Regions from separate parts of the Comamonas endophytica genome, predicted to be linked through region 1. Evidence: riboswitches for the same ligand, from Rfam matches in the RefSeq annotation. Region 1 holds a riboswitch; each other region holds the start of a gene.
What was found. Region 1 has a riboswitch for cobalamin ahead of M9799_RS12095 (nitrite reductase). Riboswitches for the same ligand answer to the same signal wherever they lie in the genome.

Region 1 (9,643 bases):
AGCGCAACGTTCTGAAGATGATGGTGGCCGCCGGCATGGTGGCGGTATCCGGCCTGGCGCTGGCGCAATCGGGCAAGCCGGTGCGCATGGTGCTGCCGCTGGCGCCAGGCGGCGGCTCCGACACCGTGGGCCGCGCCGTGGCCAACGAGATGAGCAAGTCACTCAACGTCACCATCGTGGCCGAGAACAAGCCCGGTGCCTCGGGCACGCTGGCGCTGGGCGACGTGGTGCGCGCGCCGGCCGGCAACCCGACCTTCGGCCTGCTGCTGGGCTCGACGGTGGCCATCGTGCCGCATCTGATGAAGGTGCCCTACGACAGCGTCAAGGATGTCAAGCCGGTGGTGCAGCTGGGAACGACGCCGCTGGTGCTGCTGGTCAATGCGAACCATCCGGCAAAGAACCTGGCCGACTATGTCGCGCTGTCCAAACGCAATCCGCAGAGCTTCGGCTCCTACGGCTCCGGCACCGCCAGCCACGTGGTGGGCGAAGCCTTCAGCAGCGCCGCCGGGCTCAAGCTGGTGCATGTGCCCTACAAGGGCACGGCACCCGCGCTCAACGACCTGATGGGCAGCCAGGTGGATTCGGTGGTGGCGGACTTTGGCGCCGCGGGCCAGCACCTGGGCAAGGACGGCAAGCTGCGCGCGCTGGCCGTGACCGGCGCCACGCGCTCCGAGGCCTTCCCCGATGTGCCCACCTTCGGCGAGCAGGGCTTTGCCTCGATGAACGAACTCGTGGGCTGGATCGGCTTCGTCACCTCCGCCAACACCTCCAATGAACAGGTGGCCGCCTGGGGCAAGGCCGCCTCGGATGCGGTGCGCGTGCCCGAGGTGCGCCAGCGCCTGGTCACGCTGGGCTACAGCCCCACGGGCACCTATGGCAAGGACTTCGAGAAGATCGTGGCCGATGACCCCGCACGCTGGGGCGCGCGCATCAAGGCGGCGAAGATCACGCTCGAGAACTGAGCTCCCCCGGCAAGGCGCGGTGCGGGTCCAAGCAGGAGTCCTGGGCTTGCTGCTTGGATCCGCACCGCATGGAAGATGCCCTGGCGAAGGCACCGGCGAAGGGCCTGTCGGAAGGCGTGTTCCATTGCAGCCAATGCTAGCTTCCACGCTGCAGGAATCCAAAGAAGAAGATTGCATTAGATAGCGCCCGATCGGCATATGGCGGCATATTCGTAGGCCGGTGCGCCATGTCGACGTAGGGGCGGCAATTAAAGTGAATCAGGATGAAAGTGAGGCGTTACATTGGTAGCATTCCGCCCTGCGCCCTATCGCCATGCACTTGCTTCCCACCACCCCGGCCCCCGCGTCCTTTCCCATCGATTTCATCGCGCTGAGCGGCACGCCGCAGGATTGCGAAGACTGTGCCAGGGGGGAGCGCCTACCCTTCCGGTTCGACTTCGCCTACCAGCCCATCGTGGACCTGGCCAGCCGCACGGTGTTCGCGCACGAAGCCCTGGTGCGCGGCCCCGGCGGTGAAGGCGCGATGACAGTGCTGTCGCAGCTCGACGAGAAGAACTGCTACCGCTTCGACCAGGCCTGCCGCGTCAAGGCCATCAAGGGCGCGGCCGAGCTGGGCATCGGGCAGGCGGTGTCTATCAATTTCCTGCCCAATGCGATCTACAAGCCCGAGCTGTGCATCCGCACCACGCTGGCGGCGGCGAAGGCGCATGGCTTTCCACTCGACAGGATCATCTTCGAGGTGACCGAGGGCGAGCGCGTGAAGGACGGTCCGTGGTTTGCCGAGATCCTGCGCGAGTACAAGCGCTGCGGCTTCAAGACCGCCATCGACGACTTCGGCGCCGGCTACGCCGGCATGAAGCTGCTGGCGGACTTCCAGCCCGACATCATCAAGCTGGACATGGACCTGATCCGCGACATCGACACGCACCGCGCGCGCCAGGCCATCGTGCGCAGCCTGGTGCGCCTGTGCGAGGAGCTGCGCATCCAGGTCATCGCGGAGGGCATCGAGACCACGGCGGAGCGCGACTTCCTCTGGGATACGGGCATCCACTTGATGCAGGGCTACCTGTTTGCCAAGCCAGCCTTCCGCGCCATAGGCCGGGTGCCGGACGCGGCATTCGACGTGGGGATGCGCCGCGCCGCCTGAGCCAGCGGCTTGGCGCAGGGCGCGGGCCTAGACCGCCGTGGCCGCGCCCAGGTGCACGCTGGCCTGCTCGTCGAGCCAGCGGGCGAACCTGTCCCGGGCGGCGAAGGACGGAACATCGCGCTTGCTGCAGATGAAATAGCCGCGCCCGCAATAGACATCGATGTCGAAGGGCATGACCAGCTCGCCGAGCTGCAGCTCGCGCTCGACCACGCAGCCCGGCACCACCGCGACGCCCATGCCGGCCTTGGCGGCCACGATCAGATGCATCGTCAGATCGAAGCCCGGCCCGAGCCGCGGCGTGCAGGGCGCGCCGGCCTTGGCGAACCAGCGCTCCCAGTTGTCCGGGAAGTTGGTGTGGTGCAGCAGGCTGGCGTGCTGCAGGTCCTGCGGCGTGCGAAAGCCCTGGCTCAGGCGCGGAGTGCACACCGGAATCAGCTCGCGCCCGAGCAGGTAGCGCGTGTGGATATGGTCGGGCCAGCGCCGGCGCGGCCTCTTGACCTCTATCCACAGATCGACGTCGTCGCGCGTGAAATCCTCGTCGTGCTTGAACTGGCGCAGCTCCACGCTGACATCGGGATGGCGCGCGTTGAAGCCGGGCAGTCGCGGCATCAGCCACTGGATGCCCAGCGTGGGAATCACGCTCAGCCGCACGCGCTGGGGCTGCGCCTGCTGGCCCATGGTCTCGGCCGCCGATTCAAGCGCCAGCACATGCCGCTCGGTGAGCTTGCGCAGCTGCACTCCGCGTGGCGTGAGCGCCACGCCCGTGGCCAGCCGCTCGAACAGCCGTCCGCCGGCCAGATGCTCCTCCAGCCGCTTCACCGCGCGGCTCACCGCCGCCTGCGTCACGCACAGCTCCTCGGCGGCGCGGCGAAAGCTGCCCTGGCGACAGACCGCGAGAAAGGCATGCAGCTCGACCAGCGAGGGGGAATGGATCTTCATGATGCGGCGATTACATCATGTCATCGCTCTGGATGAAATTGTCGTTTGCCGGCGCGCTGCGGCGTTCATACCATCGCGCCATCTTCATCGAGGCAAACCCATGCAATTCAACCGACGCGAATTCGTAAGCCTGGCGGCAGCCGGCACCCTGGCGCCGCTGGCGGCAGCACATGCCCAAGCCGCATATCCTTCCAAGCCGATCACGCTGGTCGTGCCGTTCACGCCGGGCGGCTCGGTCGACAATTCGGGCCGGCTGATGGCCGACCGCCTGAGCCGCGAGCTGGGCGTGCCGGTGGTCGTCGACAACAAGGGCGGCGCCGGAGGCACCATGGGCTCGGTCCATGTGGCCAAGGCGCGCCCCGATGGCTACACGCTGGTCGTGACCTCGCAGAGCACCCATGTCGTGAACCCGGCGGTGAACCCGAACCTGCCTTACGACGCGGTCAAGGATTTCGCGCCGATCACGCTGATCGATCGGCTGGCGAACGTGCTGCTGGTCAACGCCGACCTGCCGGTGCGCAGCTTCGCGGAACTCGTCAAATATGCCCAGGCCAACCCCGGCAAGCTGAACTACGCCAGTGCCGGCACCGGCTCGGTCTCGCACCTGAGCATGGAACTGCTGAAGACCCAGGCGAAGCTGCCGATGACGCACATCCCGTACCGCGGCGCCGGCGTGGCGGTGACCGACCTGATCGCCGGGCAGGTGCAGCTGACCTGGAACAACCTGTCGTCGAACCTGGGCAACATCCGCAACGGCAAGCTGCGCGCGCTGGCCGTGGCCGCGCCGCAGCGCGTGCCGCAGCTGCCCGACGTGCCGACCTTTGCCGAACTCAAGCTGCCCGACTTGAACCTGACCTCCTGGACCGGCCTGGCCGCGCCCGCCAACACGCCCCCGGCGATCATCGAGCGCCTGTACCAGGCCACGCGCAAGGTGCTGCAGGACCCGGCGACCCAGGCCACCTGGGTGGAAAAGGGCATGATGGTCCCCGAAGACGTCACGCCGCAGGCCTACCGCGCGGAGATTGCCGAGCGCATCAAGTTCTACCAGCGCATCGCCAAGGCCAACAACATCGTTCTCGAATGACCCAGTACACCCGCATCGAGCAGCTGCTGCCCTACGAGCAGGAGCTGGTCGCCATCCGCCGCCATCTGCACCGCCATCCCGAGCTGGCCTTTGCCGAGCATGGGACCTCCGATTTCATCGCCGGCAAGCTGCAGGAATGGGGTTACGAGGTCACGCGCGGCCTTGGCGGCACCGGCCTGGTCGGCACGCTGCGCGTGGGGGAGGGCGCGCGCCGCCTGGGCATCCGCGCCGACATGGATGCGCTGCCCATCGAGGAGGCCACGGGCGCGGCGCACGCGAGCTGCGTTCCGGGCCGCATGCATGCCTGCGGCCATGACGGCCACATGACGATGCTGCTGGGCGCGGCCAGGTACCTGGCGCGCCAGCGCCGCTTCAGCGGCACGCTGCACCTGATCTTCCAGCCGGCCGAGGAGCGCGGCTTCGACAGCGGCGGCAAGGCCATGGTCGATGCCGGCCTGTTCGAGCGCTTCCCCTGCGATGCGGTCTACGCGATGCACAACCATCCCGGCATTCCCCAAGGACGGTTTCTGCTGCGCAGCGGCGCCTTCATGGCCGCGGGCGACCGGGTGTTCGTGAAGATCATCGGCGTCGGCGGCCATGCGGCGCGCCCGCACCTGGCCGTGGATCCGCTGGTCGCGGCAGCGGCCATCGTCACCGCCTTGCAGACCGTGGTGGCGCGCAATGTCGATCCGGCGGAATCGGCGGTGGTCACCGTGGGCCGGCTGCGCGCCGGCGATGCGCTCAACGTGATCCCGGCCGAGGCCGAGATCGGCATCAGCGTGCGCTCGTTCTCCCCGGAAATGCGCGCGCTGCTCAAGGAGCGCATCTGCGCGCTGATCGCGGGCGTGGCCGAGGGGCATGGCTGCCGCGCGGAGATCGACTATGTCGAGGGCTACCCGGTGGTGGTGAACGACGCCGCTGCCGTGGAGCTGGCGGCGCAGGTGGCGGCCGATCTGGTGGGCGAGGAGGGCGTGGAACGCGACTTCCCGCGCCTCATGGGCAGCGAGGACTTCGCGTACATGCTGCAGCGCTGCCCGGGCGCGCTGGTGCGCATCGGCAACGGCCCCGCGGATGGCGGGCGCGGCCTGCACAACCCCAGGTACGACTTCAACGACGTCAACCTTCCCTATGGCGCGGCTTTCTGGAGCCAGCTGGCCGAACGCTTCCTGCGCTGAGCTCCCGCGCCTAGCCGGCCGCGCCTCGCCGGCCGCGCCTCGCCGGCCGCGCCGGGCGCAAGCTGCCGACATCGCGTAAAATCCGCCCCGATCACAGGTGTTCCATGGCGCATTGCGCGCCTGGAATGAAACGGGAAGCAGGTGCGTGGACATGCCACAAAGCCTGCACTGCACCCGCAACGGTAATCAGAGTGCCTCGATGCACGCCCCGGCCCCACGGCCCGGGCAGCCACTGCGCAAGCGGGAAGGCGTGTCGAGGCTTCGGCCCCCGGGTTGAGCTCTGCGAGTCCGGAGACCGGCCTGGTGTGAACCCAAGGCGCAGCGGGAATGCAGTAGCCTGGTGACCGGCTGCCCGCAGCCGCGCCCCTCGATTTCTCTCCCTCTGCACTATTCATCCATCCGGCCCGGGAAGCGGCCCGACTGACGATTGATTTTGCATGCAGCAAGCATCTGGCTGTCCGTCCGCATGGGCAGGACCTGCGCCGGGCGTCGATACGCCGCACGGCGCGCCCATTTCCCCATGACGCAGTCCATCCAGGTCCAGGGCTGGTGCCCCACTGCCTGGCAGCCCATGCGCGCGCAGGACGGCTGGATCGTGCGCGTGCGTCCGCACTGCGCGGCCGTCAGCGCCGCGCAGTGGCGCGTGCTGGCGGTATCGGCGCTGGCGCATGCGCATCCGCAGATCGAACTGACGCGGCTGGGCAATGTGCAGCTGCGCGGCGTGGGCACGGCGCAGCTGCCGGTCGTGCGCGCACGGCTGATCGAGGCCGGGCTGGTGCCTGCCGACGCCGATGCCGATCTCGCGCCGGCGGTGCATTGCACGGCCCTGTACCGGCGCGGTGATGCCACCCATGCGCTGGCGCGGCAGTTGTCGCAGGCCGCGATCGAACACCTGAGCCCGGCGGCGTTGGCGCGTGCCGGCCTGCAGGCGCTGCCCAGCAAATTCGGGCTGCTGGTGGACGATCCGGCGCGGCGCATGCAGAGCATTGGCGCGGACCTTCAGCTCTGGGTGGACCAAGATGCGGGTTACGGCCTGGCGTTGGGCGGTACGGCGCAATGGCATGGCTTTGCGCGCGCCGAAGAGGCCGTGGATGCCGCCGTGCAGCTGGCTCTCTGGTTTGCGCGCGAACGCATGACGACGGCGCCCGCGCCCACGCGCTTGCGCGGATTGCTGGCCCAGCGCACGCCGCAGGTAGGGGCGCCGTTGCACGCGGCGCTGATGCAGCGCGCCGATCCCTTGCTCCCCGGCCCGCATGCCGCCCATGGCCAGGTGCTGGGCGCGCCGCTGGGCCGCATCGATGCCGCGGCCATGCAGGAGCTGGCAAGGCAACTGCCCGCGGATGCCGAACTGCGCGTCACGCCCTGGCGTTCGCTGCTGCTGGCCGATCGCGCCATCACCCCGCTGGATGCTGCGCACTGGATCACCCGTCCCGATGACGCGCGCCTGCGCGTGTCCGCCTGCACCGGCGCGCCGCGCTGCACCCAGGGCCTGGTGGCAGCGCAAACCCTGGCACTGGCGCTTGCCGGCGATGTGCCGCGCCACCGGCATCTGCATGTCAGCGGCTGCGCCAAGTTCTGCGCGCTGCCTGCCGAAGCCTCGGCCGTGCTTTGCGCGGGCCCCGATGCCGGTGGCAAGGCGCTGCTGCATATCAGCCGCGGCAATGCGCCCCGCACCCCGATTTCCTCCGTGGCTGCCGACAGAGCGCCAGCGGAGATAACAAGACTGCTCCATGACCCATACCTATGAAACGCGCGGTGAAGAGATTTACCGGCAATCCTTTCGCATCATCCGCAGCGAGGCCGATCTGGCGCGCTTCACTCCGCTGGAAGAGCGCGTGGCGGTGCGCATGATCCATGCCGCGGGCATGGTGGAGCTGGCCGCGCATATCCATTTCTCGCCCGATTTCGCCGCCGCCGCCGAGGCCGCGCTGCAGCGCGGCGCGCCCATCCTCTGCGATGCGCGCATGGTCAGCGAAGGCATCACGCGCAAGCGCCTGCCGGCCGGCAACGAGGTGGTCTGCACGCTGCAGGACCCGCATGTACCGGCGCTGGCGGCGCTGATCGGCAACACGCGCAGCGCCGCGGCGCTGGAGCTGTGGCGCGACCGGCTCGGTGGCGCGGTGGTGGCCATCGGCAATGCCCCGACGGCGCTGTTCCATCTGCTCAACATGCTCGAGGACCCGGCCTGCCCGCGCCCCGCGGCGATCATCGGCTGCCCGGTGGGTTTCGTCGGCGCGGCGGAGTCCAAGGACGCGTTGCGCGAGTGGGGGCGCATTCCCTTTGCCATCGTGCAGGGGCGCCTGGGCGGCTCGGCCATCACCGTCGCCGCGGTCAATGCGCTGGCCTCGCCGGCCGAGTGAGGAGCAGCGCATGAACCGCGGCAAGATCATCTGCGTCGGGCTGGGCCCGGGCGATCCCGAACTGATGAGCGTGAAGGCCGACCGGCTGCTGCGCAATGCGCGCCAGGTCGCCTATTTCCGCAAGCGCGGCCACCCGGGCAAGGCACGGCAGCTCGTGAACGGCATGCTGCATGCCGAAGTGACGGAGTACCCGATGGAGTACCCGCTCACGACCGAGATTCCGCACGACGACCCGCGCTACATCGCGCAGCTGTCGGATTTCTATCTCGACTGGCAGACGCGGCTGACGCAGCTGGCGCAGGGCGAAGACGTGATCGTGCTGTGCGAGGGTGACCCCTTTCTCTATGGCTCGTTCATGCACCTGTATGTGCGGCTGCGCCAGGCGGGGGCGGAGGTGGAGGTGCTGGCCGGCATTCCGGGCATGGTCGGCTGCTGGCATGCGACGGGCATTCCCGTCACCTGGGGCGACGATGTGCTGAGCGTGCTGCCGGCGACGCTGCCCGACGCGCCGCTGCGCGAGCACATTGCGCGCTCCGACGCGCTGGTCATCATGAAGGTCGGCCGCCACCTGGGGCGCATCCGCGCGCTGCTGGCCGAGCAGGGCAAGCTTGCGCAGGCCTGGCTGGTGATCAACGGCACCATGGCCGACCAGCAGGTCATGCCGCTGCATGCGGCGCCCGAGCGCTGTCCGTATTTCTCCATCGTGATCGTGCACGGCCAGGGCCGGCGCCCGGCCAATGACATGTGAGGCGCGACGCATGACGACTGGACGCCTGACTGTCGTGGGCCTGGGCCCCGGCGATGCCGCGCTGGTCACCGACCAGGTGCGCGCCAGCATTGCCGCGGCCACCGATGCCTTTGGCTATTTTCCCTATGTAGAGCGGCTGGCCGGCATGGATCATTTGCGGCTGCATGCCAGCGACAACCGCGAGGAACTCGGGCGCGCGCGGCAGGCGCTGGATCTGGCGGCCAGCGGGCGCCAGGTGCTGATGCTGTCCTCGGGCGACCCGGGGGTGTTCGCGATGGCCAGCGCGGTATTCGAGGTGCTGGACATGGCCACGCCGGAGCAGCGCCAGCGCTGGGCTGCGGTCGATATCGAGGTGCAGCCCGGCATCACCGCCATGCTGGCCGCGGCCGCGCGCCTGGGCGCGCCGCTGGGGCATGACTTCTGCACCATCAACCTGTCGGACAACCTCAAGCCGGCCGCCGTGATCGAGCGGCGCATCCGCCTGGCGGCGCAGGCGGATTTCGCCATGGCGTTCTACAACCCCTGCTCCAGGTCGCGGCCCGAGGGCTTCGCGCGCGCGCTGCGGGTGCTGCAGCAGGAGTGCGAGCCCGGGCGGCTGGTCTGCTTCGCGCGCAATGTCAGCCGGGCCGACGAGACGCTCGACGTGCTGCCGCTGGCGCAGGTGCAAGCCGATATGGCCGACATGCGCACGGTGGTGATCGTCGGCAGCAGCCTGACGCGCAGGGTGGGGCGCCATGTCTACACGCCGCGCAGCTATCCCGATGCTTGAACCCTCAGCGCTGGCCGGCCAGCCACTGCATGGCCTGCTGCGGCGTTTCGCAGCGCAGGCGCGCGGGCAGCTGCGGGCGGTCCACCATCACGACCGGAACGCCCAGTTCGCGCGCGGCCCCGATCTTGGCGTAGGTGTCGGCGCCGCCGGCGTTCTTGCTGACGATGCAGTCGATCGCATGGCGCTGCAGCAGGGCACGTTCGTCGGCCAGTGCGAACGGCCCGCGCGCGATCAGCAGTTCGTAGCTCGATGCGGGCAGGGGCAGGGGCTCGCCGGTCTTGTCGATGATGCGCAGCACGAAGCGCCGCGGCGCGGCCTGCGGTGCAAATGCCGCCAGCTGCTTGCGGCCGATGGCCAGAAACACACGCTGCATATGCGGGGCCAGTGCCTCGGCCGCGGCCGCCATGTCGGGCACATGCTGCCACTGGTCGCCGGGCTGGGCCTGCCAGGCCGGGCGCT
Region 2 (9,643 bases), on a different replicon from region 1:
CATGGTGATGGCCTCGTAGTATTCGTCCACCATGCGTTCGAGATCGCGCGTCGGGCCATAGCTTTCGGCGCGCGTGAGCGGCGGCATCAGATGGTCCACGATCACCGCCTGCGCGCGGCGCTTGGCCTGCGTGCCTTCGCCGGGATCGTTGACGATGAAGGGATAGAGATGCGGCATGGGCCCGAACACCAGATCGGGCCAGCAGGTATTTGACAGCGCCACGCTCTTGCCCGGCAGCCATTCGAGGTTGCCATGCTTGCCCACATGCACTATCGCATCGGCGTTCCAGTGGCTGCGCAGCCAGTGGTAGAAGGCCAGGTAGTAATGCGGCGGCACCAGGTCGGGGTCGTGGTAGCTGGCGGCGGGATCGAGCTGGTAGCCGCGCGCCGGCTGGATGCCCACGAACACCTGGCCGCAGCGCAGCCCGGCGATCATGAAGCGCCCATCTCGCACCATCGGATCGGCCTCCGGCGCGCCCCAGCGCTGCAGCACCGCCTCGCGGTTGGATTCGGGCAGGCTGGCGAAGAACGCCTGATAGCTCTGCAGCGCCAGGCTCTGCTGCGCAGGCCGCACGGCCCACGAATCCGGATCGTTGGTGATGCCCTGCTGCAGGAGCGCCATCAGCGCGTCGCCATCGGCGGGCAGCGCATCGATGGCATAGCCTTGCTGCTGCAAGGCTTGAAGTATGTGGATGACCGATGCCGGCGTATCCAGCCCCACGCCATTGCCCAGCCGGCCTTCCTTGGTGGGATAGTTGGCGAGGATCAGCGCCAGACGCTTGTCGCCATTGGCCTTGCTGCGCAGCCGGCACCAGCGCTGCGCCAGCTCCACGACGAAGGCCAGGCGCTCGGCATGCGGCTGGTATTGCACGACGTCGGACTGCGTGAGTTCGCTGCGGTGCGCGCGGCCCTTGAAGCTGATGGCACGCGTGATGATGCGGCCGTCGACCTCGGGCATGGCCACATGCATGGCGATGTCGCGCGGCTGCAGGCCGTGCGCGTCGTCGAGCCAGCTTTGCTCGTTGGCGCCGGACATGATGACCTGCAGCACCGGGATATCGCCCGCCAGCGCGTGGTCGCCCGGTGTCTCCAGGGACGACTGCGAAAACGAGGTGGTGTTGAGGATCAACGCCACATGACGCTCGGCGCACAGCTGGTGCAGCATCGCCATGCTGGCCGCGTCTTTCAGCGACAGCAGCGCCAGCGGCAGCGGGTTCATGCCGCGCGCCAGCAGTTCGCGGCTCAGCGCCTCGAACACCTGGGTGTTGCCCGACTGCAGATGCGCGCGGTAGAACGCGATCAGCACCACGGGGGCGCCGGGCAGCCATTGCAGCGGGCCGGGCTGCTGCCAGTCCTCGGCCGTGGCGGCATCGTGCGCCGGGTGGTACACGGCCACCGAAGGCAGCGGGCGCGGCGGCAGCGCCGGCTGCGTTCCGCCCAGGAAGGCCTGCCACAGATAGCGCAGCATCTCGCGCGCATTGGCTATGCCGCCCTCGCGCAGATAGCGCCACAGGGCGCGGCACTGCTCCACCTGGGCGGTGCTCTTTTGCAGCAGATTCAGGTCCTCGGTGGTATCGCCCGAGAACATCACCAGCGTGATGCCCTTGAGGCGGCAAATCTCGCGGATGCGCTCGGTGCCATAGGGCCAGTAGCTCTCGCCGCCGAGATGGTCGATGACGATCACGCGCGCATGCTGCAGCACCTCGTCCACATACAGATCGACGGAGGCCGGCTGGCGCAGGTGCATCAGATTGGCCAGGCGCAGCGTGGGCAACCGCTCACCATCCACCCCGGCGCGCAGCTGGGCGCAGGCCTCGGCCAGCAGCGCCAGCGTGGTGTCGGCCGCGCTCAGCACCACCACCTGCGCCGGCGTCTGGCCCAGGCTGGAAACAAAGGCCTCGTCATCGACGAAGCCCCCGGGCTGGACGGCAAGCAGATGCATCAGCGCGCTCCCAGGGAGGCGAGCTCGGCACGGATGCCGGCCTCGTCGAGATCATGGCCGATCAGCACCAGATGCGTCTGCGGCGTCTCGCCCGCGGCCCAGCGGCGGTCGAAATAGCTGTCGAAGCGCGTACCCACGCCATGCACCACCAGGCGCATCGGTTTGCCCGGAACCGCAACGAAGCCCTTCACGCGGTACACCTGGTGCTCCGACACGATGCGTTCGAGCGCGGCCAGCAGCCCATCGCGCTCGACCTCGGGCAGCTTCACGACGATGGAGTCGAAATCATCGTGGTCATGGTCCTCCTCGTCATGGCCATGGTGGCCCTGGCGCTCGTGGATGGTCTCCTCCGAGGCGCTGGACAATCCCAGCACCACGCCCAGATCGATGCGGCCCTGGTCCGCGGCGACGATCTTCACCTGCGCCGGCACTTCCTCGCGCACGATGGCCTCGACCTTGGCGCGGTCCTCGGCGTTAGCCAGATCGAGCTTGCTCAGCACCACCAGATCGGCCGACATCAGCTGGTCTTCGAAGAGTTCGTGCAGCGGCGATTCGTGGTCCAGATTCGGGTCCTGGCGGCGCTGGGCATCGACGGCGGCAGGGTTGGCGGCGAACTGGCCGGCAGCGGTGGCGGGCACGTCGACGACGGTGATCACGGCATCCACCGTGCAGGCGTTCTTGATCTCCGGCCAGTTGAAGGCCTGCACCAGCGGCTTGGGCAGCGCCAGGCCGCTGGTCTCGATCAGGATATGGTCTATATCCGCGCGCCGCGCGATCAGCTCGCGCATGACCGGATAGAACTCCTCCTGCACCGTGCAGCACATGCAGCCGTTGGCCAGTTCATAGAGCTGACCCGGCAGCTCCTCGCCGTTGTCGTCGCAGCCGATGCCGCAGCTGCGCAGGATGTCGCCATCGATGCCCAGCTCGCCGAATTCATTGACGATGACGGCGATGCGGCGCCCGCCCGCGTTCTCGAGGATATGGCGCAGCAGCGTGGTCTTGCCGCTGCCCAGGAAGCCGGTGACGATGGTGGCGGGAATCTTGGCGGATGGGGTCATGGGGTCTCCTGGTAGTAAAGCGCACCAGGGACGGGGACGGCATGCCAGGCGCCCGCGGGCGGGAGGCGGCCACGGGACATGAGCAGGCCGCCCACACCCCGGGGCAACGGCTGAAAGCCTACAGGTCGGTATTCTGGCTTGCCGTCACCCAGCGCACAGCACCTTCCCGGGCCGGCGCCCAGTGGCATTGCGTTGTGTCTGTCAGGCTTACAGCAGCGGGGGCTGCGCCGGAATGGCCAGGCAAATGCATGGGGTCACCGGTCTTCCCGTTTCACCCCGGCCGAGACTTCGGCGCGGGACTCCTGTACGGTGCGGGGATTATAGGAGGCGTCTTTCGACCTCTAGCGCGCAGGTCATTGGAGCGCGCATTGCATATGGATGGTCTGCCATTGTGGATCCGCATCCCGGCAGATCACCTCGAAGCCATGGCGCTGCCAGAATTCCAGGGCGCCGGGAAGGAAGGGATGGGTGTGCAGATATAGCACTTCGATGCCTTGCGCAATGGCCTGCTCCCACAGCGCCTGGAACAGCGCATCGGCAATGCCCTGGCGCCGGTATTCGGGTGCGACGAACAGACGCACCACTTCCACCACCTTCTTTGGGGAGAAATCCAGTTGCGCGAAGCGGCCGTCATAGGCGCGCCAGGCGATGGTGCCGATCAATTGGCGCGCGGGATCACAGGCGGCAAGCATCCGGCCGGTGCCGCTGGCGTAGGTCTGTTCGAAGCTTTGCAGATCCGGTGGGATGGTTTCAATATCGGCGCGTCCGGCAAACATCTGGGAGCGGGCTTGTTGGAGAAAGTCGAGAACGGGCGGGAGGGTAGGGACGGGTTCGATGTGCAGGATGCGGGACATGATGGAACTCTATGGCATTTGCGGCGCTGTAGGGGTGACACCCTTCGACAGGCTCAGGGCGAAAGGTATTACCCCGTTCGTCCTGAGCCTGTCGAAGGATGGACGTCCTGCCCTCCAACACCCCAGCAACCTCCCCCAAATCAGCTACATTAACCCCACCTCCGGTTCCGCAAGGACATGCATCGGCCCGTGCCGACACATGAGGGAATCCACGAAATGGAACTGCCCCCGCAACTGTAGGCAACGAGTGCCCCTGCACCAAGCCACTGAACGCACGTTCGGGAAGGCGCCAGGCGTGCGATGACTTGCCAGTCAGGAGACCTGCCGAGGATTAGACGATCACTGCCGGCGGGGTGTCCGGGAAGCGACCAATGGCGGGAATCCAGGCGTGCCGCAGCAGCGGCGGGCCGGGTCGTGCATGGCTGGCTTCCGGAAGCGCCCGCCTTTTCTGGAAAGATCCCTGGATGCTGCTTCGACGCCTCGCCTTCTCCCTGCTGCTGTCCGCGGCCCCGCTGGCTGCCAGCGCCACCGACTACCCCCTGCAGCTGCAAAATTGCGGCCACACCCTGAAATTCGACAAGGCTCCCGCATCCGCCGTGACCATCGGCCAGGCCGGCACCGAGATGCTCTATGCGCTGGGCCTCGGCGACAGGGTGTCCGGCACCTCGCTGTGGTTCAACGCGGTGCAGCCGCAGTTCAAGGCGATCGACGACAAGGTGCCGCGCCTGGCCGACAACGACCCGAGCTTCGAGGCCGTGATCGGCAAGCGTCCGGCGCTGGTGGTGTCGCAGTTCGAATGGATGGTGGGCAAGGAGGGCGTGGTCGGCACGCGCGAGCAGTTCCATGACCTGCGCATCGCCACCTATGCCATGCCCTCGGACTGCGAGGGCAAGAACAACCTCAGCGGCGCCGACGGCACGCGCACCGCGGCTTATGACGTCAATACGCTCTACAAGAGCATCCAGCAGCTGGCGCAGATATTCGACGTCGAGGCACGCGGCCAGGCGCTGGTGCAGGAACTCCGGCAACGCCAAGCCAAGGCCGTCACCCAGCTGCAGTCGCCCAGGCTGCGGAACATGTCGGCGGCGCTGTGGTTCTCCAGCGCGGATCTGTCCATCGACCCGTACATGGCAGGCCAGAAGGGTGTGGCCGGCTACATGCTGCAGACGCTGGGGCTGCGCAATATCGTCACTTCGGCCGAGGAATGGCCCACCGTGGGCTGGGAAACCATTGCCAAGGCCAACCCCTCGATGCTGATCATCGCGCGCATGGACCGCCGGCGCTTTCCCGCCGACGACTACCGGAAGAAGCTCGAGTTCCTGAAGAAGGACCCGGTCACGCGCCATATGGATGCGGTGAAGAACAACCGCATCGTGATCGTCGATGCCGATGCGCTGCAGGGCTCGATACGCATGGTCGATGGCATCGAGCAGATCGCGCAGGCGGCGCTCGAGCTGCAGGCGCCCGCGCGTTAAGAGCCTCACCGAAGTGCTGCGAATCCTTCTGCTGGGCGCCGCGGCGCTGGCCCTGCTGGCCGTTGCCGTGCTGCTGGGCGTGGCCATCGGCGAGACACGGCTGGCGCCAGCCACGGTCTTCCAGGTGCTGGCCAACCAGCTGCTGGGCGCCCGATACCCGGTGGATCCCATCGACCAGGGCATCGTCTGGAACTACCGGCTGGCGCGCGCGCTGGTGGCGGCCAGCTGCGGCGCGGGCCTGGCGATCTCGGGCGTGATCCTGCAGTCGCTCTTGCGCAACGCCTTGGCCGAGCCCTATCTGCTGGGCATCTCCGCCGGCGCCTCGACGGGGGCGGTGCTGGTGTCGGTGGCGGGCCTGGGCGCGGGCGCAGTGTCGATGACCACGGGTGCCTTCTTTGGCGCCGTATGCGCATTTGCGTTGGTGGCGCTGCTGGCGCATGCCGCGGGCAGCGGGGGCCTGCGCAACGGCGCGCAGATCGTGCTGGCCGGCATTGCCGGCTCGCAGCTGTTCAATGCGCTGACCTCGCTGATCATCACCAAGTCCGGCAGCGCCGAGCAGGCGCGCGGCATCATGTTCTGGCTGCTGGGCAACCTGAGCGGCGTGCGCTGGAGCGACACCCTGCTGACGGCCGGCGTGGCGCTGGCCGGCATGGCCGTCTGCGCCTGGCACGCGCGTGCGCTAGATGCCTTCACCTTCGGAACTGAATCGGCCGCCGCGCTGGGCGTGCCGGTGCGGCGGCTGCAGCTGGTGCTGCTGCTGGCGGCAGCGCTGATCACGGCGGTGATGGTGTCGATCGTCGGCGCCATTGGCTTCGTGGGCCTCGTGATTCCGCATGCGGCGCGCTTTATCGTCGGCGTGCGCCATCGCCGGCTGATCCCGGTCAGCGCCCTGATGGGCGCGGTGTTCCTGATTGCTGCCGATGTGATCTCGCGCACGCTGATTCCCGGCCAGGTGCTGCCCATCGGCGTGATCACCGCGCTGGTGGGCGCGCCGGTGTTTGCCGCGATCCTGCTCAGGGGCCGCGGAGGCCGCGTATGAGGGCGCCGGCCGCGCTGCAGGCGCGCGAGGTCGGCTGGGGCCCGCGTGGTTCACGCATCGTCGAGCGCGTGAGCCTGGAGGTGCAGCCCGGCGAGATGCTGGGGCTGATCGGGCCGAACGGCTCGGGAAAATCCACGCTGCTGCGGCTGCTGGCGGGCATTCTTGCGCCGACGGCGGGCGAGGTAATGCTCGACGGCCAGCCGCTGCAGCGGCTTTCGCGCAGGTCGCTGGCGCAGCGGCTGGCCTTTGTGGCGCAGATGGCGGATACGCAGGATGCCATCCATGTGCGCGATGCCGTCGAGCTCGGGCGCACGCCCTGGCTGTCGGCGCTCGCGCCCCTGTCCGCCGGGGATGGCCGCATCGTGCAGGAAGCGCTGGCCGCGGTCGGCCTGCAGCACCGGCAGCACAGTGCCTGGAACACGCTGTCCGGCGGCGAACGCCAGCGCGTGCATATCGCGCGGGCGCTGGCGCAGCAGGCCGGCGTGCTGCTGCTGGACGAGCCCACCAACCATCTCGACATCCACCAGCAGCTGTCGCTGCTGCAGCTGGTGCGCAGCCTGCCCATCACCAAGGTGGTGGCGCTGCATGACCTGAACCAGGCGCTGGCCTGCGACCGGCTGGCCGTGCTGCACCAAGGCCGCCTGGTGGCCCATGGCACGCCGCGCCGGATGCTCACGCCTGCGCTGCTGCGCGAGGTGTTCCGGGTGCAGGCCAGTGCGCTGATCGATCCCCAGGACGGCACGACCGTGCTGCGTTTCAAACCCCTCGATGACTTCCACCATGAACCATAAACTGGCCCGTCTGGGCGCCCTGCTGCTCGGGCTCTGCGCTGCGACTGCAGCTTGGTCCGAAACCTTCGAAGTGAAAATGCTCAATCGCGGCAGCCAGGGCGCAATGGTCTACGAGCCGGAGTTCATCCGGCTGCAGCCAGGCGACAAGCTGAAATTCCTCGCCAGCAGCAATGGCCACGATGCGGTGTCCATCGACGGCATGCTGCCCGCGGGCGCCCGCCCGTTCAAGGGCAGGATCAACGAGGAGATCGAGGTGACATTCACCGAAGCCGGGCTCTATGGCATCAAGTGCCTGCCGCATTACGCGATGGGCATGGTGATGCTGGTGCAGGTGGGCGATGCGCCCCTGTCCGCGCTGCAAATTCCCGCCGAGGCGCCCGAGCGCGCGCAAAAGCGCTTCCAGCACATCGCGGCGCGCGCGGCGCGTTGATCGCCATGGCAAGGCACCACTTCTCCTTGGGCGCGAGCATGGCGCTGCTGGGCATCTGCGGCACGGCGCTGGCTGGCGCACAGGATTCCGCCACCGGATTGGCCGCCGGCTCCACGCTGCAGCTGCACAACCGCCTGGTCTTCGAGCAGCTCGACTACCGCCATGGCAGCAGCTTTCGCGCGACCGATGGCCAGCGCGGAAGAACGCAGGCGCAGGAATCGGGCTATGGCCTGATGCTCAACTACCAGTCGGGCTACACGCGCGGACCGATCGGCATGGGTGTCGATGCCCATGCCTATGCCGGTCTCAATCTGGGCACTGATGCTGGCGGCGCCCGCGCCACTCCGCGCTATGTGGCGCGCGACGGGCAGGAGATCGCGCGCAGCTTCGGCCGCGCGGGCGCGGCGCTCAAGCTGCGTGTCTCATCCACCGAGCTGAAGATCGGCGAGATGCGCACGCGCAATCCCATCTTCAATTCCTCCGACACCCGGCTGCTGCCCGAGACCAACCGCGGCTGGCTGCTCACCAGCACCGATATCCCGGCGCTGGCGCTGCAGGCCGGCCGCTTCAGCGCCTGGGCCGACCGCAACAGCCGCAAGAATGGCGGCGACCTGCTGGCGAACTATTCCGGCGCCAACGCCGAGTCCTTCAGCTTCGCCGGTGGAACATGGACCACTCCGGTGAAGAACTGGAGCGTGAGCAGCTATCTGGGCCGGTACGAGGATCACTGGAACACCTGGTATCTGGGCAGCTTGCACAAGCGCGATCTCGCGCCAGGGCAGTCGCTGGCCTTCAGCTTCAACCTCTACCGCAACCGCAGCACCGGAGCGGCGCGCGCGGGAGAAGTCGACAACACCACCTTCAGCCTGATGACCAGCTATGGCATCGGCGTCCATAAGGTCGGTGTGGGCTACCAGAAGGTGGATGGCAGCACGCCCTTCGACTATGTGAACCGCGGCTCGATCTGGCTGGACAACGCGATGCAGCTGTCGGATTTCAACGGCCCGCGCGAAGCCTCATGGCAGCTGCGCTACGACGTCGATCTGGGGGCCATGCTCGCGCCCGGCCTGAGCGCGGGCGTGGCGTACACGCGCGGCTCGGGCATCGACCACAGCCGCATGAACAGTGTCTACGCCAGCTATCTGGGCTACGCCGGCACCGGCGGCCGGCACTGGGAGCGCGATCTGCTGCTGCGCTATGCCGTGGCCCAGGGCGCGGCCAAGGGCCTGGTCCTGCAGTTGCGCCATGGCGTGCACCGCGTGAACCGCACGCAGGGCGAATCCAATATCGACCAGATTCGCGTGCAGGCGGAGATGCCGGTTCAGCTGTTCTGATCGGGCAGCTCGCGTTGGCCGTGAGCCTCGCGCAGCAACAGGGCGCGCTTGCGCTCGATGCCCCAGCGGTAGCCCGAGAGATCGCCATCGCTGCGCAGCACCCGGTGGCAGGGAATGGCCACCGCCAGCGGGTTGGCGCCGCAGGCGCTGCCCACGGCGCGCACCGCCTTGGGCGAGCCGATGCGCGCGGCCAGCTCCGCATAGCTGACGGTGCTGCCCGGCGGCACTTCGCGCAGTGCCTGCCACACGCGCTCCTGAAACGCCGTGCCGCGCACATCCAGCGGCAGCTGCAGCCCCAGCGCCGGTGCCTCGATCAAGCCGACCACCTGCGCCACCAGTTGCTCGAAGCCCCTGTCCGCGCCTATCAGCTCGGCCTTGGGAAAGCGGTCCTGCAGATCGCGCACCAGCAGTTCGGCATCGTCACCCAGCAAGATGGCGCAGATGCCGCGCCGGCTCTGCGCCACCAGGATTGCGCCCAGCGAGCATTGGCCGATGGCAAAGCGGATCTCGGCTCCCGCGCCTCCGTCGCGGTAGTCGCGCGCGGGCATACCCAGGCGCTGGTCCGCGGTTTCATAGAAACGGCTGCTGGACTGGAAGCCCGCGCCGTAGATGGCATCGGTGACCGATGCCTCGGGCTTGGCCAGCTGCGCACGCAGCCGGCGTGCGCGCGCCGCTGTGGCATAGGCCTTGGGCGTAAGGCCGGTTTCGGCCTTGAACAGGC
Region 3 (9,643 bases), 1.1 Mb from region 1:
GTCGCTGCAATGCCAGTTCTTCCAGGGATTCCTGTGTTCGCCCGGTTTGCCGGCCGAGGCTTTCGACGCCCGCATGCGTGAAATGGGTGTGCTGCAGGAAGACGACTGGCACTGCGGCGTGGTGGCCGACTCCGCCCTGCGCCTGCAAAGCGGCAGCCCGGAACGCCAGTAGCGTCCAGCCGCCGCAGGGCCTTTGCCACGCGGCGCCGCATTCGCCTGGCGCGGCCTGATGCAGCGCCGCGGGCGGCTGTCCCTGAGCAGAGCACTGCCGGAGCGACAGGGCCATCCAACGGGATTCTATTATCCTGATTTATCGGTTTCTGCTATTTGATAATCAAAAACAATTGATTTATATGCTTTGTTGCGAGTGTAGGTGAAAGCCGACTGGCATAAAACTTCATATCCCACATCTGCCAATTGCACTGCGGAATACATTGAATGCACATCTCGCTTTCGGGTGAATGTGTTTTCAATTCAGCGGGCTGTGCTTCAGAACCGCGTAGATAAAAAGGATTTTGTATGAACGAAGATCGAGTTTCAGGAAACTGGAAACAATTCAAGGGCAAGATCCGCGAGCAATGGGGCAAGCTTACCGATGACGACCTTGATGTCGTTGCCGGCAAGCGCGACCAATTCATCGGCAGGATCCAGGAGCGCCAGGGAGTGGCCAAGGAAGAGGCCGAGACCCAGCTGCGCGACTGGCAACAGCGCAATCCCGATTTCCGTTTCGACGAATAACGGTCTTTTTCGACATATTCCGTGCCAGGCATCAAGGGTGCATTCAAAGCTTGAATGCATATTCCCTGCCTGTCATGATCACAAGGAGATAATCATGAACTTCAAACAAAAACTCACCGCCATCGCTGCCGTTGCCTGCATGTCTTCGGTATTCGCCGCCACGCCTGCCGAGCACAAGGCCGCCAAAGACCAGATCAGCGCCGACTACAAGGCTGCCAAGGCCCAGTGCGACACCCTGTCCGGCAATGCCAAGGATGTCTGCGAGAAGGAGGCCAAGGGCCGTGAAAAGGTGGCCGAGGCCGAACTCGAGTACCGCGCCGATGCCAGCGAGCGCAACCGCCACAATATCGCCAAGGCCAAGGCCGATGCCGAATACGATGTGGCCAAGGAAAAGTGCGATGACCTGAAGGGCAATGCCAAGGACGTCTGCGAAAAGGACGCCAAGGCGGCGCACGTCAAGGCCACGGAAGCTGCCAAGATGAACACTTCCGGCAACGTGGGCCCCATGGGCAACGCCGGCACTGCGGCCATGCCGGCTGCAACCCAGCGCGGCACTACCACGGCTCCCGAAGCGCGCCGCGACGCCAGCCAGGAAAAAGTGCGCGAAGCCGAATACAAGGCCGCCCGCGAGCGTTGCGATGCACTGAGCGGTGACGTCAAGGACAAGTGCGTGGCCGACGCCAAGCGCATTCACGGCCAATAAATCCCGAGCTGATGCGCAGCGGGGCCTGAATCCGCTGCTTCAAGCCGCAGTCGCGCAGGGCGCGATTGCGGCTTTCTTGCGTATGCACCCCGCTGCGCTTGCTGCGGCGCGGCAGGGGGGTGATGGCTGCGGATGCCTGCCGGGACCGCGAAAAGCCCACGTGCATGGAGCGGCAAGCCAATGAAAACGGGCCGTGCAATGCACGGCCCGTCAGGGAAATTGGGTGTCTGCAAATTCCACCAGACCGGCATCCTGAACCGGGGTTCAGGTGGGCAAGGGCAGCTTGACGTTGGGTTCATCTGACGCGAGACGATCACGCTCACCAAGCGATGTACCAAGCCCGGGCTCAATGAGCATTGGTTCAAGGAAATATAAAGCCCAGCAGATTTGCAGACGACTTCATTGTAATGTGGATGCGCCAAGCTCGCCGCCGCAGGCGCAAATTTTACAGCAGTTGCGGATCGTCTTCAAGCGCCTGGTCAAGGCGCTCGAGCAGAGCCACGATGCGCTGCGCGTCTTCCTGCTGCTGGATCATGGCCGCCTGCACCAAGGCGTCTTCGGCAGCAGTCGTCTCGACCGCCACCGGCTCGGCGACAACGGGAGCAGGAGCTGGCATGCGCTCTGCCGTGACGATGTCGAAAGCCATGTTGAGCGCGGTCAATACCGCCACGCGTTCACGCGAACGCACCTTGCCGGCGTCGCGAATGCGGGCCATAGTGTCGTTGACACGGGCCACGGCCTCGAGCAGGCGTTCCTCGTGTCCCTCGGGGCAGGTCAGGAGATAGTTCTGATGCAGGATCTGCACGTCAAGCTGCTTCATGTGCCGGCCTTTTCATTGCTGGGCAGGCGCTCGATCAGGGCATCGACACGGGCACGCGCGGCGCTCAGCCGCGAGCGCAGCGAATCGCGTTCCTGGGTCAGGGCCGCGACCTGTTCGGCCAGCAGGGCATTGGTGCGCTGAAGCTCCTCGTGGCGCAACAGAAGTCGCTCCACGCGGTCGGATATGAGGTCGAGGGGGGACGGGGCAGACATAGGAGGTCCAATTGTAGAACTTGCCGGCTGGAGATAGGCGTAAAAAAGCGTTCCTCCGGCCTGCGGGCGTGTGGAATATGCTTTGTCCTACAGCCTCGGAAGCATGCAAGTGCTCGCCAACTTGGGTCCTGCGTGGCTGGCATGAATCGGCAGCCAGGGCCGCACCGACGCCACTCGCGGCTACAATGGCCGGCGTTGGTGCTCATGCGTCCGCCTCCAGGATGCATAGTTCAACGGGAAGCAGGGAGGATGCGGCGCGCGGGCGCCGCTTTCGTGCCTGCGCTGCCCCCGCAACGGTCAGCGGATGAGCGTTTGCCCGCTCGGCTCTTCTTCACCGGCCACTGGCATCGCGCTGGGAAGGCCTGCAAGAGCTTCGCTCCGCCCAGCCCGGATACCGGCCAACGAAGTGCATCCGCCATGCCTGCATCGCGGATTGCTGGAACCCATTGCCGACGGGGAGGTCGGCGCCGGGTGGCTTCACGTTGATACTCATGCTTCACCCTGTTCACGGCGTCGTGCGCCGCCGCGCCCTGGCTGTCGCCAGCCTGCCATGGAGCAGCGCACCATGACGCCCGCGCGCTGCCCCGCATTGCTGATCACCGCGCCTGCCTCGGGCCAAGGCAAGACCACGCTGACGGCGGCGCTCGCGCGCCTGCATGCGCGCCAGGGGCGGCGCGTGCAGGTCTTCAAATGCGGGCCCGACTATCTCGACCCGCACTGGCACCAGCTGGCCAGCGGCGCCCCGGTGCATTCGCTGGACCTGTGGATGACAGGCGAGGCCGATGCGCGCGCGCGGCTGCACGCGGCGGCGCTGTCTGCCGATCTGATCCTCATCGAGGGCGTGATGGGGCTCTATGACGGCAGCCCCAGTGCCGCGGATCTCGCGCGCCGCTTCGGCATCCCGGTGCTGGCGGTGATCGATGCCGGCGGCATGGCCGCCACGCTGGGCGCCGTGGCCTACGGGCTGCAGCATTTCCAGCCGGGCCTGCGCTGGGCCGGCGTGCTGGCCAACCGCGTGGCCAGCGCGCGCCATGCGCAGCTGCTGCAGGCCGGGGTGCATGCCGACAGCCATTGGCTGGGCGCGGTGCAGCGCATTGCCGCCGATGCGGGCACGGCGCTGCTGCCCCAGCGCCACCTGGGCCTGGTGGCAGCGCAGGAACTCGCGGACGGCATGCAGCGGCTCGACTCCGCTGCCGATGCGCTCGAGGCCACGGCGCTGGGCCAGCGCAGCTGGCAGGACTGGCAGCAATGGACGGTGGAATTTGCGCCGCCGGCACCGGCAGCCGAGGCAGGCCAGCCCGAAGCGCTGGGCCCCTGGCTCGACGGCCGGGTGGTGGCCGTGGCGCGCGATGCGGCCTTCAGCTTCGTCTATCCCGCCAATCTGGAATGCCTGCGGGCCATGGGTGCGCAGCTGCGCTTTTTCTCGCCGCTGGCTGGCGAGAGGCTGCCGGCGTGCGATGCGCTGTGGCTGCCCGGAGGCTACCCCGAACTGCATGCCGCGCAGCTTGCGGCGCAGGGCGCGGTGCAGGCCGACATCCGTGCGCACTGGGAAGCGGGCAGGGCGATCTGGGCCGAGTGCGGCGGCATGCTGGCGCTGTGCGAAGGCATTGCCGGGAGCGACGGCCAGTGGACGCCGCTGTGGGGGCTGATGCCGGGCCGGGCGCAGATGCAAAAGCGCCTGGCAGGGTTGGGCATGCAGCAGCTGTCCACGCCCTGGGGGCTGCTGCGCGGCCACAGCTTCCACTATGCGCGGCTCGAGAGTGGCGCGCAGGTGCTGGGCCGCAGCCGCCGACCCGATGCGGATGCGGGCGCCGAAAGCGGGGAATGGCTCTATCGCCACGGCAGCCTGCATGCGAGCTTCTTCCACGCCTGGTTCGCCTCGCACCCGCGCGCGGTGGCGGCGCTGCTGGGCGCGCGCCAGGCGCTGGACGATCACAGGGAGGACACATGAGCATGGCGCGCAGCGAATTGATCCTGGGCGGGCAAAAGAGCGGCAAGTCGCGCCGCGCCGAGGCATTGGCCCAGGCCTGGCTGCTGGAGTCGCCCGCCCACAGCGCCTGCCTGCTGGCCACGGGCCTGGCATGGGACGAGGAGATGCGCGCGCGCATCGAACGCCACCAGCATGACCGTGCCGAGCGCGTGCCGGGAATGCGCACGCTGGAAGTGCCGCTGGACCTGGCGGGCGCGGTGCGCGCGCACAGCCAGCCGGGCTGCCTGCTGGTCATCGACTGCCTGACCATGTGGCTCACCAACTGGATGATGCCCATGCCGGGCCAGCCGCCGCGGAGTCAGGATTGGGCGGCGCAGCGCGCGGGTTTCCTGGCCGCGCTGGCCGAGGCGCCGGGCCCGGTGGTGCTGGTGGGCAACGAGATCGGCCTGGGCGTGATTCCGCTGGGCCGCGAGGTGCGCGCGTTTGTCGATGCGCTGGGCATGCTCAACCAGCAGGTGGCCGCTGTCTGCAGCCATGCCACTTTGATGTGCGCGGGCTTGCCCCTGGTCCTCAAGAGCCCTTGACTGATGACCGCTGAAACCAGCTTACATGAAGTGGAAAAGCAAGGCTTGCATCCGGCCTGGATGGCGCTTGCGTTGCTGCTGGGCAGCGGGGCGCTGATGGCGCTGGGCGCCGGGCTGGGCAGCAGCGGCTGGGAGGGATGGGGCGACCAGGGCGATCCGCTGGCCTGGCAGATCGTGCGCGACATCCGCCTGCCGCGCACGCTGGGCGCCTGGCTGGCTGGCGCGCTGCTGGGGCTGGCGGGTGCCGTGGCGCAGGGGGTATTCCGCAATCCGCTGGCCGATCCCTATCTGCTGGGCAGCGCCTCGGGCGCCTCGCTGGGCGTGGCGCTGGCCATGGCGGCGCTGGGCGCCTCGCCCTTCGCGCTGCAGGGCTTGCTGCGCCTGGGCATCACCGGCGCGGCCTTTGCCGGCGCCGCGGGCGCGGCGCTGCTGACGCTGGTGCTGGCACGGGGCGCGCACGACACGCTGCGGCTGCTGCTGGCCGGCGTGGTGGTCGGCGTGGTGCTGGGCGCGGCGGCGTCGATGGTCTTGCTGCTCAATCCTGCAATCATGCAGGCCATGCAGTCGTTCATGCTGGGCAGCACCGCCTTCGTGGGCTGGAGCGCCTGCGCGCTGATGGCCGCCGTGCTGGTCGCCGTGCTGCTTGCCGCCTGGTCGCTGGCGCGCGTGCTGGACGGCCTGGCGCTGGGCGAAGCCACGGCGCAGAGCCTGGGGCTGCCGCTGGCGCCGCTGCGCCTGCTGCTGATCGCGCTGCTGGCGCTGGCCACCGGCACGGCGGTGGCGCAATGCGGGCTGATTGCCTTTGTCGGCCTGGCCGCGCCGCATCTGGCGCGCTCGCTGGTGCGCGCCATGCACCGCTGGTTGCTGCTGCTGAGCGCCGGCATGGGCGCGGCGCTGCTGCTGGGCGCCGATCTGCTGGCGCGCTGGCTGCTCGCGCCGCAGGAATTGCCGGTGGGTGTGCTGACGGCGGTGCTGGGCGGCAGCTATCTGCTGTGGCTGATGCACCGGCGCAATCTGCGGGAGGCCGCATGAGCGTCCATGTGCCAGGTGCCGGATGGGCGCTGCAGGCCGAGCATCTGTCGGTGTCGCTGGGCGGCCTGCCGGTGCTGCGCGACCTCACGCTGCGCATCGCCGCGGGCCGCTGGACCAGCATCGTCGGCCCGAACGGCGCCGGCAAGTCGACGCTGCTGCGCGCGCTGGCCGGCATGGCGCAGGGCCAGGGGCAGTGCTGCTGCTGGGCCGTGCGCTGGCGGACTGGAGCAGCCGCGAGCGTGCACGCACGCTGGCCTGGCTGGGACAGGACCAGGCGGTATCCCCCGAGATATCGGTCTATGACGCGGCGATGCTGGGCCGGCTGCCGCACCAGTCCTGGCTGGGCGCAGCTTCCGCGCAGGACCATGCCGCCGTGGAGCAGGCGCTGCGCCGGACGCAGAGCTGGGCTTGGCGCGGCCGCAGCCTGGGCCAGCTCTCCGGCGGCGAACGCCAGCGCGTGCTGCTGGCGCGCGCGCTGGCGGTGCAGGCCCGGGTGCTGCTGATGGACGAGCCCCTGGCCCATCTCGATCCCCCGCACCAGGCCGACTGGCTGGACTGCGTGCAGCAGCTCGTCGCGCAAGGCACCACGGTGGTCAGCGTGCTGCATGAGCTGTCGATGGCGCTGCAGGCGCAGGAACTGCTGGTGCTGGCGCAGGGCAGGGTGCTGCACCAGGGCGGCTGCGCCGATCCGGCCTCGCATGCCGCGCTGGAGCAGGTGTTCGCGCAGCGCGTCCAGGTGCGCGCCATCGATGGCCAATGGGTGGCCTTGCCGCGGCTGCTGCACAGGCGCGGTCCATGACCCGCTGCAGATAATTTTCGGATGCTGCCTGCGCGCAGCGTCCATCTCTCTCACGCAAACGAAAGTGCAAACCATGCAGATCGAACAAGCCCCCACCGAGAAGCCCTACACCAAGCCCGAAGGCCAGCGCCGCGGGCTGGTGCTGGTCAATACCGGCAATGGCAAGGGCAAGAGCACGGCCGCCTTCGGCCTGGCGCTGCGCGCCCACGGCCGCGGCAAATCGGTCAAGATATTCCAGTTCATGAAGGTGCCGACGGCGCGCTTCGGCGAGCACCGCATGTTCGAGCAGCTGGGCATGCCCATCGAGGGGCTGGGCGACGGCTTCAGCTGGAAGAGCCAGGACCAGGAGCAGTCGGCGCAGCTCGCGCGCGAGGGCTGGGAGCGCGCGCGCAACGCCATCATGTCGGGCGTGCACTTCATGGTGGTGCTCGACGAGATCACCTACCCGCTGATCTACGGCTGGCTGCCGCTCGAGCCGGTGCTGCAGACGCTGCGCGAACGTCCGCACGCAGTGCATGTGGTGCTGACGGGCCGGCGCTGCCCGCCCGAGATCATCGAGCTGGCCGACACGGTGACCGAGATGACGTTGGTGAAGCACGCATTCCAGGCCGGCATTCCCGCGCAGCGCGGCATCGAGGATTGACATTGCGACAATGGCTTGACCCACTGGCTTGAAGAAAAGGCGCGACCCATGACTTCCCATCCAAGCCCCGCTGCCGACCCGCTGCCCGGCGCCACGCTGGCCGCGCTGCCCTTCGACGAGGCGGCGCGCGCCGCCGTCTACCGCGCCATCCACGAGCGGCGCGACATGCGCCATTTCAGCGGCGGACGGGTGGAGGAGGCGGTGCTGCTGCGCCTGCTGCGCGCCGCGCACCATGCGCCCAGCGTGGGGTTCATGCAGCCCTGGCGCTTCGTGCGCGTGCGCAGCCGTGCGATGCGCGAGCGCATCCATGCGCTGGTCGAGGCCGAGCGGCTGTGCACCGCCGAGGCCCTGGGCGAGCGCGAGGGGGAGTTCATGCGGCTGAAGGTGCAGGGCGTGCTCGACGCTGCAGAAGTGCTGGTGCTGGCCATGCCGCCGGGGCGCGAACAGCATGTGTTCGGCCGGCGCACGCTGCCCGAGATGGATGTGGCCTCGGCCGCCTGCGCCATTCAGAACCTGTGGCTGGCCGCGCGCGCCGAGGGCCTGGGCATGGGCTGGGTGTCGCTGTTCGATCCCGAGGCGCTGGCGGCGCTGCTGGGCATGCCCGAAGGCAGCCGGCCGCTGGCGGTGCTGTGCCTGGGCCCGGTGCCGGCCTTCTATGCCGAGCCCATGCTGCAGCAGCAGAAATGGGCGCAGCGCGCGGCGCTGGCCGACATGCTCTTCGATGAAAGCTGGGGCCAGCCGGCCAGCGCCGGCAAAGACGCAGGCAGCAGCGATGTGGGCTGAGGGTGTGGGGGGAGCGGGCGCCGCGGCCGCGGCAATGCTGCTGGCACTGCTCATCGATCGTCTGTGGGGCGAGCCGCCTGCCCGGATGCATCCGGTGGTGGGCATGGGCCGGCTGTTGGGAGCCGGAGGCCGCTGGGCGGGTGCCAGCGAGGCGCGCGATCCTGATTTCAGGCGCTGGGCCATTGGCGCAGCGCTCTGGTGCCTGCTGGCCGCAGGAATTGCCGGCAGCTGCGCGGCGATGCAATGGCTGCTGGGCCAGGCACCGGTCTGGCTGGCCGTGCCGCTGCTGGCGCTGCTGCTCAAGCCGCTGTTTGCCTGGCGCATGCTGCAGGCCGAAGTGCAAGCGGTGGAAGCTGCGCTGCAGCAGTCACTGGAGGCCGGGCGCGAGCGCCTGTCGTGGCTGGTGAGCCGCGATGTCACGCAGCTGAGCGAATCCGAGGTGCGTGAAAGCGCGCTGGAGACGCTGGCCGAGAACCTCAATGATTCGGTGGTGGCGCCGCTGTTCTGGTTCGCGCTGCTGGGCCTGCCCGGCGCCGCGCTCTACCGCTTTGCCAACACCGCCGACGCCATGTGGGGCTACCCCGGCTGGCGCGGCGGACGCTACTGGCAGTGGGGCGGCAAGTGGGCCGCGCATGCCGACGACCTGCTGTCGTGGATTCCGGCGCGGCTCACCGCATTGCTGCTGGCGCTGGGCGCGGGCGGCCTGCCGCTGGCAAAGCTCTGGTGCGAAAGCCGGCGCACGCCTTCGCCCAATGGCGGCTGGCCGATGGCGGCGCTGGCGCTGGCGCTCGACGTGCGCCTGGGCAAGCCCGGTTCCTATGTGCTGCATGCCGCGGCCCGCCCGCCCGAGGCGCGGCATACGCAAAGCGCGCTGCAGCTGACGCGCCGCGCGGTGCATCTGCTGGCGGCGCTGACTGCGCTGGGCGGGCTCTGGAGTGCCTATGGCTGAAAACCTCCACGGCGGCACCGATGCGCTGGGCGTGCCCGCGCATGACTTCTCCACCAATGCCAACAGCTGCGGCCCCTGCCCGCAGGCATTGGCGGCACTGCGGGCCGCGCATGCGCAGCAGTATCCCGATCCGGCCTACGGCGCTGCGCGCGCGCCTGGGCGCCTTCCATGGCGTCGATGCCGCGCGCATCCTGCTGGCCGGCAGCGCCAGCGAATTCATCTTCCGCATCACGGCCCACGCGGCGCGCCGCGGCATGCGCCATGTGCTGCTGCCCGTGCTCAGCTATGGCGACTACGCGCAGGCGGCGCGCGCCTGGGGCTTGGAATGCAGCGCGCCCACTCCTGGGCCGCAGGACGCTGCCACCCTGCAATGGGCCTGCGAACCCTCGAGCCCGCTGGGCCAGGCCGACCCGGCGCTGGCCCGCTGGCAGGCCGAAGCGGACGGTCAAC

Region 2: linked by a shared signal. The riboswitch ahead of cobW (cobalamin biosynthesis protein CobW) and the one ahead of M9799_RS12095 (nitrite reductase) in region 1 are both predicted to bind cobalamin.
Region 3: linked by a shared signal. The riboswitch ahead of M9799_RS00050 (cobyrinic acid a,c-diamide synthase CobB) and the one ahead of M9799_RS12095 (nitrite reductase) in region 1 are both predicted to bind cobalamin.

What each region holds. Positions count from the first base shown of each region.
Region 1 is NZ_CP106881.1:2,659,165-2,668,807, forward strand. It holds gene M9799_RS12070 (Bug family tripartite tricarboxylate transporter substrate binding protein) at 1-962, shown strand, start outside; gene M9799_RS12075 (EAL domain-containing protein) at 1,276-2,109, shown strand; gene M9799_RS12080 (LysR substrate-binding domain-containing protein) at 2,137-3,048, opposite strand; gene M9799_RS12085 (Bug family tripartite tricarboxylate transporter substrate binding protein) at 3,149-4,132, shown strand; gene M9799_RS12090 (M20 aminoacylase family protein) at 4,129-5,307, shown strand; cobalamin riboswitch at 5,386-5,622, shown strand; gene M9799_RS12095 (nitrite reductase) at 5,828-7,054, shown strand; gene M9799_RS12100 (precorrin-8X methylmutase) at 7,038-7,667, shown strand; gene cobI (precorrin-2 C(20)-methyltransferase) at 7,678-8,415, shown strand; gene cobJ (precorrin-3B C(17)-methyltransferase) at 8,426-9,184, shown strand; gene M9799_RS12115 (cobalt-precorrin-6A reductase) at 9,189-9,643, opposite strand, start outside.
Region 2 is NZ_CP106882.1:119,491-129,133, reverse strand. It holds gene cobN (cobaltochelatase subunit CobN) at 1-1,941, opposite strand, end outside; gene cobW (cobalamin biosynthesis protein CobW) at 1,941-2,999, opposite strand; cobalamin riboswitch at 3,106-3,320, opposite strand; gene M9799_RS17545 (GNAT family N-acetyltransferase) at 3,353-3,853, opposite strand; cobalamin riboswitch at 3,999-4,196, shown strand; gene M9799_RS17540 (ABC transporter substrate-binding protein) at 4,318-5,328, shown strand; gene M9799_RS17535 (FecCD family ABC transporter permease) at 5,342-6,367, shown strand; gene M9799_RS17530 (ABC transporter ATP-binding protein) at 6,364-7,158, shown strand; gene M9799_RS17525 (pseudoazurin) at 7,148-7,588, shown strand; gene M9799_RS17520 (OprD family outer membrane porin) at 7,594-8,922, shown strand; gene ada (bifunctional DNA-binding transcriptional regulator/O6-methylguanine-DNA methyltransferase Ada) at 8,910-9,643, opposite strand, start outside.
Region 3 is NZ_CP106881.1:3,099-12,741, reverse strand. It holds partial or broken gene M9799_RS00075 (putative bifunctional diguanylate cyclase/phosphodiesterase) at 1-172, shown strand, start outside; gene M9799_RS00070 (CsbD family protein) at 520-738, shown strand; gene M9799_RS00065 (hypothetical protein) at 833-1,441, shown strand; gene M9799_RS00060 (cell division protein ZapA) at 1,887-2,261, opposite strand; gene M9799_RS00055 (DUF904 domain-containing protein) at 2,258-2,473, opposite strand; cobalamin riboswitch at 2,653-2,890, shown strand; gene M9799_RS00050 (cobyrinic acid a,c-diamide synthase CobB) at 3,024-4,424, shown strand; gene M9799_RS00045 (bifunctional adenosylcobinamide kinase/adenosylcobinamide-phosphate guanylyltransferase) at 4,427-4,987, shown strand; gene M9799_RS00040 (FecCD family ABC transporter permease) at 5,048-6,019, shown strand; partial or broken gene M9799_RS00035 (ABC transporter ATP-binding protein) at 6,016-6,818, shown strand; gene cobO (cob(I)yrinic acid a,c-diamide adenosyltransferase) at 6,892-7,461, shown strand; gene bluB (5,6-dimethylbenzimidazole synthase) at 7,510-8,244, shown strand; gene cbiB (adenosylcobinamide-phosphate synthase CbiB) at 8,234-9,193, shown strand; partial or broken gene M9799_RS00015 (aminotransferase class I/II-fold pyridoxal phosphate-dependent enzyme) at 9,186-9,643, shown strand, end outside.